Regions from separate parts of the Massilia sp. LXY-5 genome, predicted to be linked through region 2. Evidence: predicted binding sites of a transcription regulator. Region 2 holds the regulator's gene; the other holds the start of a gene.
What was found. Region 2 encodes sigma-54, which starts transcription at its own class of promoters, with help from an activator protein. Its sites were predicted from a motif close to TGGCANGNAANCTGCTTT; they were not measured.

Region 1 (3,408 bases), on a different contig from region 2:
AATGCCGATCAATGCGGCCAGGCCGAAACCGAGCGCCACCCGTTTCAGCGAGGCCAGCACGTTCCAGCCGATACCCTGGTCATTCGGGGTATTGCGGTAGAACGGATCGGCGAACAGCACCAGCGCTTCCCTGAAGGTCGCCAGCGGCGACGGGAAGGCGCTGTTGCGGGCGGCGATGATTTGCCAGGCTAGCACCACCAGCGCGATGCCGGCCAGCGGCGGCAGGACCAGTTTCACCGCCGCGGAGAACGACCGCCCCGCCAGCGGGCGGCGCGCTGCCGGCGGCGCCGCAGTGGACGCTGGAAGGGGCCGGGCCGGCTGCCCGGCGTTCATGGCGAGGATATCGGCTGCGGTGACCGCAGGCGGCAGTTCCTGCGCTTCGGATTTCAGCATGGCGCTCATGGTGTTTCCTTCTCTGGCGGGATCATGGTCAGACCTTGATCTTGAACGAGGCGGCGTAGGATTTCGGGTTCCTGCCGTCCCAGACGGAGCCGTCCATCAGTTTCGAGCTGCGCAAGGGACTTTTCGGCACCGGCGTGCGCGTCATGGTGGCGGCTTCCTTGTACAGCTCGACCTGGTTGACCGCCGTGGCCACGGCCAGGTAGTCCGGATCTTCCTTCAGCAGGCCCCAGCGGCGGTGCTGGGTCATGAACCACATGCCGTCCGACAGCCAGGGGAAGTTGACGGCGCCCTCGTTGTAGAACTTCATGTGGTTCTGGTCGTCCCAGGTCCTGCCCAGGCCGTTCTGGTAGCGGCCCATGATGCGCTGGTCGATCGCATCCTTGCTGGTATTGACATAGGACTTGGCGGCGATGACCTCGGCCATCTTGTTCTTGTTGGCCAGCGAAGCGTCGATCCATTTGCCGGCTTCGAGGATGGCGGCCATCATGGCGCGGCAGGTATTCGGATTTTTTCTGGCGAAGTCCAGCGTGCAGCCCAGCACCTTTTCGGGGTGGTCGCGCCAGATGTCCTGGGTGGTGGCGGCCGTGATGCCGATGCCGTCCATGATGGCGCGGTGCCCCCAGGGCTCGCCCACGCAGAAGCCGTCCATGTTCCCGACCCGCATATTGGCGACCATCTGCGGCGGCGGCACCGTAATGACCTTGGCGTCCTTCATCGGATCGATGCCGTTGGCCGCCAGCCAGTAGTACAGCCACATCGCATGGGTGCCGGTCGGGAAGGTCTGGGCGAAGGTGTAGTCGCGTTTGTCCGTCCGCATCAGCTTCGCCAGCGAGGCGCCGTCGGTCGCGCCTTTGTCGGCCAAGTGCTTCGACAGCGTGATGGCCTGGCCGTTGTTGTTCAGGCCCATCAGCACCGCCATGGCCTTCGCCTGGCCGCCGATCCCCATCTGGACGCCGTACAGCAGGCCGTACAGCACGTGGGCGGCATCCAGATCGCCGTTGGACAGCTTGTCGCGCACGCCGGCCCAGGAGGCTTCCTTGCTGAGCACGAACTTGACGCCGTATTTTTTATCGAGGCCCAGGACCGAGGCCATCACGACCGACGCGCAGTCGGTCAGCGGGATGAAGCCGATCCTGATTTCCTCTTTCTCCGGCTTGTCCGAGCCCGCTGCCCACACGCCGCCGCTTGCCAGGCCCAACAGGCTGCCTCCCGCCAGCAGGCCTGCGCCATGCATGAGGTTCCTGCGCGTGGGATTCACCTCGTCGGCGCCCGCTGGCACGGTGTTCTTCTCTTGAAGCTTCTGATTTTCCATCGCAAATCCCACATGTAGTCACGGCAAAAAAAAACGTCCACCCCAACACGAACGGATTCATGTTTCGGTAGACGTCGTTGTCCTGTGGACCCGCCGCCATTGGCAGGACACACGTGCGCTTCATTGCGCTCGTGTTCAACATGCAATGTTCGTGCCACTGCGCTTCATACAGGAGAGCGGCATGCGGCCACCGGGCCGGCGCACCGCGCGCTTGCGCCGACGCCGCACCAGGATTGCACAGCGCATCATTTTGGACGGGAGCTTTCCGCGACTGCCCGGGTCAAACCGCATGCACCCGTAGCGCTCCACCTTCACCGAAGGAGACTGCCATGCGTACCCTGCTCTGCCTCGTCTTCGCCTGCACCCAGGCTGCCGCTGTCGCCGCCGCACCGATCGACCAAGGAGAGGCCGAAGACCTGAAACACGATATCGCCGGCGAGTACCGGCTCGAGACGGGACGCAGCGTGCGCCTGTCGGTTCTCGATGGGACACTGTATATCGACCTTGACAATGCCGGGCGCAAGGCACTGCATCCGGTTGCGCCGAACCTGCTCGCCTCGCGCGACGGGTCCCTGACGGTGGAATACCTGCCGGCGGGTTCGGTCGAGCGCATCCGGATCCGGCACGAACGTTTCCCCGCCGGGCAACGGCTCGGTATGCTTCGCACCGCCGGACGCTAGCCCTGCGGCGGGCATCCGCCGGCAGCCACGGCGGGCGCTCAGGCGTCCTCATGGAGGGCCATGCGGCTGCGGGCGCAGTTCTTGAGCGGAACTGTTCTGTTTTCGCGTGCCGCCCTTACGCGCCTTATTGCATAATTCGGATACGTGCGCGGCTCCGCCGTGCCCTCGCTTTCCAACGCACTGACGAAGCCACATGACCCGGTTCCCACGCCTACGAGGCCAAACGATGCGTCCGAGATGACCGATCGCCACCCTTCCGCGCCCTCCGCAGCGCCGCCTCCGAAGCCCGGTCCGTATCCGCCGGCCAGCCTCAGCGCCCTCGTGGTGTTGCTGATCCTGACCCTGGTCCTCGGCACCGCGGCCATGCTCAAGGTCAGCTACGAGGACACGATGCGCCAGCAGAAAACCACGCTGCGCAACCTGGCGATCGCGTTTGCCGCGCAGACCGAAGTCGTCGCCCAGGCCGTCGACGAGACCATTCGCCAGGTCCAGCGCAGCTATGCGTCGGCATCGGGCCAGGCGCCGGTGCGGCTCGACTATTTCGACGGCCAGGGCGTCGCGCGCGAATACCTGCTGGGACTGTACGTCTTCGACCTGAACGGACGGCCGCTGGCAAGCGCCACGCCGGCCGGTGCCGCTGTGCGCGCACCCGCGCCGGCCGCTCCTGTCGCCGCGGTCCTGCGCGACGATGCGATGCACGTCGCCATCACCTCGGTCGACAAAGCGACCGGCCGCGGCGTGATCAACGTCGCCGGGCCGCTCCGCGACGCGGCCGGGCGGCCCGCCGGTTCGGTGCTGGCGCAGGTCGATTCGGAGCGCTTCGAGGACATCTACAGCCTGGTGGAACTGGGCAAAGGCGGCTCGGTGACCCTGTTGCACCGGGATGGGACGATGCTGGTGCGCGGTCCGACCCTGCCGTCCAACATCGGGCGCTCGTTCATCGATACCCCCCTGTTCCAGCAGCAGCTGCCGGCCAGCCCGCGCGGCGCGTTCGAGGCGGCGAGCCCGGTCGAC
Region 2 (3,408 bases):
GCATCCTGACGGGGAATGTGGTCCTCACGCGCGGCACCCTGATCCTGAAGTCGGACCGCGCGCTGCTCAAGGAAACCCCGGAAGGCTACATGAACGTCACGCTTACTTCGAACCCGGGGCGCGTGGCGACCTTCCGCCAGAAGCGCGACGGCGGCCCGGACCTGTGGGTCGAAGGCCAGGCCGAGCGCATCGAATACGACGAGCGGGTGGAACTCGTGAAACTGTTCTCGAAGGCGATCGTGAAGGAACTCGAGAACGGGCGCCTGACGAACGAACTCGATGGCGCCTACATCTCCTACGACAACCGCAAGGAAGTGGCCACCGTGCGCAACGACGCCAGCGGCGAGACCAAGTCCGGCGGCGGCCGCGGCACCCTGATCATCGCGCCGCGCCGCACTGCGCCCGCCGCGGCTCCAGCGGTGGCTCCGGCAGCGCCGGCAGCACCAGGAAAGAAATAATGAAAGATGCACGCGACAACCGCAGCACCCTGGTGGTGCGCGGACTGCAAAAAAGCTATGGCAAGCGCCTGGTCGTGCGCGACGTCTCGCTGGAGGTCGGCTGCGGCGAAGTCGTCGGCCTGCTCGGCCCCAACGGCGCCGGCAAGACCACCTCGTTCTACATGATCGTCGGCCTGGTGCCGTCGGACGCCGGTACCATCGAGATCAATGGCGCCAACATTTCGAGCCTGCCGATCCACCGGCGCGCGGTGATGGGCCTGTCGTACCTGCCGCAGGAAGCCTCGGTGTTTCGCAAGCTGACGGTGGAAGACAATATCCGCGCCGTGCTCGAACTGCAGCGCGACGACAACGGCAAGGCGCTGACGAAGGATGCCATCAATACGCGCCTCGACTCGCTGCTGGCCGAACTGCAGATCGAGAAGCTGCGCGAGAACCCGGCCCTGTCGCTGTCGGGCGGCGAGCGGCGCCGCGTCGAGATCGCGCGCGCGCTGGCGACCAATCCGCGCTTCGTGCTGCTCGACGAACCGTTCGCCGGCGTCGACCCGATCGCCGTGATCGAGATCCAGCGCATCGTGCGCTTCCTGAAGGAACGCGGCATCGGCGTCCTGATCACCGACCACAATGTGCGCGAGACGCTCGGCATCTGCGACCGCGCCTACATCATCAACCAGGGCGCGGTGCTGGCGTCGGGACGTCCCGACGACATCATCGCCGACGAGTCGGTACGACGCGTCTACCTGGGCGAACACTTCCGCATGTAGCAAGGCTGTAGCAACAACACGGGACACCAAGCGGCACCATGAAACAATCCCTGCAACTCCGGACTTCGCAGCACCTGGCGCTCACGCCGCAGCTTCAGCAGTCGATCCGCCTGCTGCAGCTCTCCACCCTCGAACTGCATCAGGAGATCGAGCAGATCCTGTCCGATAACCCGCTGCTCGAACGGCTCGACGACCCGCTCGACCACTCGGTGCGCCTGCTGGCCGACGGCGCGATCAACAGCGCGCCGGCGCAAGCCGAGGCGCCGGCGCCGAACAACGAGGAGGGCGCCCCTGCGCCCGAGGCGGCCGAGGGCGGCGAAGGCGGCGAGGTCGAACGCGGCGAGTCCGAGGGCGACTGGGGAGAGGGTTCGCGCGCATCGAGCGGCGACGGCGACGACGACGGCCGCCCGCAGCTCGGCGCGGTCGGCGTGACCCTGCGCGAGCATCTGTGCGAGCAGATTCGCGTGACGGGCGTCACGGCGCGCGACCGCGCGCTGGCCGAACTCGTGATCGACGCGATCGACGACAACGGCTACCTGGAGGAGCAGCTCGACGAGATCCATGCGCGCTTGCCGGAGGAGCTCGAGGTCGAGATGGACGAACTGCGCTGCGCGCTGGCGCTGGTGCAAAGCCTCGACCCGGTCGGCGTCGGCGCGCGCAGCGCATCCGAATGCCTGGCGCTGCAGATCCGCGCGATGCCGGGCGTGCCGCTGGTGACGCGGCGCATGGCCCTGAAAATCGTCGAGGGGTATCTGAGCTGGTTCGCGCAGCGCGAATTCACGAAACTGAAAAAAGCGCTCGACTGCGACGACGAGGACCTGCGCGAGGCGCAGGCCGTGATCCGCCAGTGCAATCCGCATCCCGGCGCCGCCTTCGCATCGAGCGTCTCGGATTACGTCGTACCGGACGTTATTGTCCGCAAGTCGAAGGGCGGCTGGAGCGTCTCGCTGAACAACGAAGTGATGCCGCGCCTGCGTGTGAACAACGTCTATGCGAATTTGCTCAAGCAGGGAAAAGGCGAAGGCCAGATGAGCGCGCAGCTGCAGGAAGCGAAGTGGCTCATTAAAAATATGCGCCAGCGTTTCGACACGATCCTGCGTGTTTCGCAGGCAATTGTGGAGCGCCAGAAGAACTTTTTCAGCCATGGCGCGGTTGCCATGCGTCCCCTTGTGCTTCGCGAGATAGCTGATACACTAGGACTACACGAGAGCACAATTTCTCGCGTGACAACTCAAAAATTCATGCTGACCCCGCACGGCATGTTTGAGCTGAAGTATTTCTTCGGAAGCCATGTCGCCACCGAAGCGGGGGGCGAAGCATCGTCTACGGCGATACGGGCGCTCATTGCGCAACTGACAGGAGCAGAAGACCCAAAGAACCCATTATCCGACAGCAAGATCGCGGAAATGCTCGGTGAACAAGGGATGGTCATTGCGCGCCGCACGGTTGCAAAATACCGCGAGGCACTCAAGATTCCTCCCGTCAGTCTCCGCAAATCCTTGTAACAGCGGCCCCCATGCGCACTCCCTGCGCGGCGCGGCGGCCGCTACATTTTCAAAGGAGTGTGTATGAATCTCACCATCAGTGGCCACCACCTCGACGTCACCCCCGCCATCCGTGAATACGTACAGAACAAGCTCGAACGCATCACCCGCCATTTCGATCAAGTGATCGATTCCCACGTCATCCTCGCGATCGACAACCTCACCGAAAAAGACAAACGACAGAAGGCCGAGATCAACCTGCGCGTCTCCGGCAAGACCGTACACGTGGAAAGTGTGGCGCAAGACCTGTATGCGGCGATCGATCTCCTGATGGACAGGCTCGATCGCCAGGTGATGAAATACAAGACGATGTTGAAGGACCATAGTCGTGAGGCGCTCAAGCGCCTGCCTGAAGGCGGAGAGGCTGCTGCTGCGATCTGATCGCGCATCGAGCACCGTCTGAACGAGGGCGCCGGAAGGCGCCCTTTTCATTTTGTGCGGTGGACGGCAGTGTCTTGGGTAAAATGCTTGTCTTTTCCATCAACGAATTCGCCATGACCGACCATGTCCTGACCCGCGTTGCCAACGGCACCGGCATCATCACGCTCGACCGTCCCAAGGCTCTGAACTCCCTCTCGCTGGCGATGGTGCGGCGCCTGACGGACATCCTGCTGGCCTGGCGCGACGACGCGTCGGTGTGCGCGG

Region 1: the regulator sigma-54 is predicted to act here: its motif matches at 1,854-1,871, upstream of ACI48I_RS13000 (CmpA/NrtA family ABC transporter substrate-binding protein).

Annotation. Positions count from the first base shown of each region.
Region 1 covers NZ_JBNNEH010000003.1:908,419-911,826, reverse strand. Annotated here, with positions in the region: gene ntrB (nitrate ABC transporter permease) at 1-402, opposite strand, end outside; gene ACI48I_RS13000 (CmpA/NrtA family ABC transporter substrate-binding protein) at 431-1,636, opposite strand; gene ACI48I_RS12995 (hypothetical protein) at 2,044-2,394, shown strand; gene ACI48I_RS12990 (bifunctional diguanylate cyclase/phosphodiesterase) at 2,632-3,408, shown strand, end outside.
Region 2 covers NZ_JBNNEH010000007.1:84,173-87,580, forward strand. Annotated here, with positions in the region: gene lptA (lipopolysaccharide transport periplasmic protein LptA) at 1-458, shown strand, start outside; gene lptB (LPS export ABC transporter ATP-binding protein) at 458-1,219, shown strand; gene ACI48I_RS21615 (RNA polymerase factor sigma-54) at 1,258-2,724, shown strand; gene hpf (ribosome hibernation-promoting factor, HPF/YfiA family) at 2,788-3,144, shown strand; gene ACI48I_RS21625 (enoyl-CoA hydratase/isomerase family protein) at 3,258-3,408, shown strand, end outside.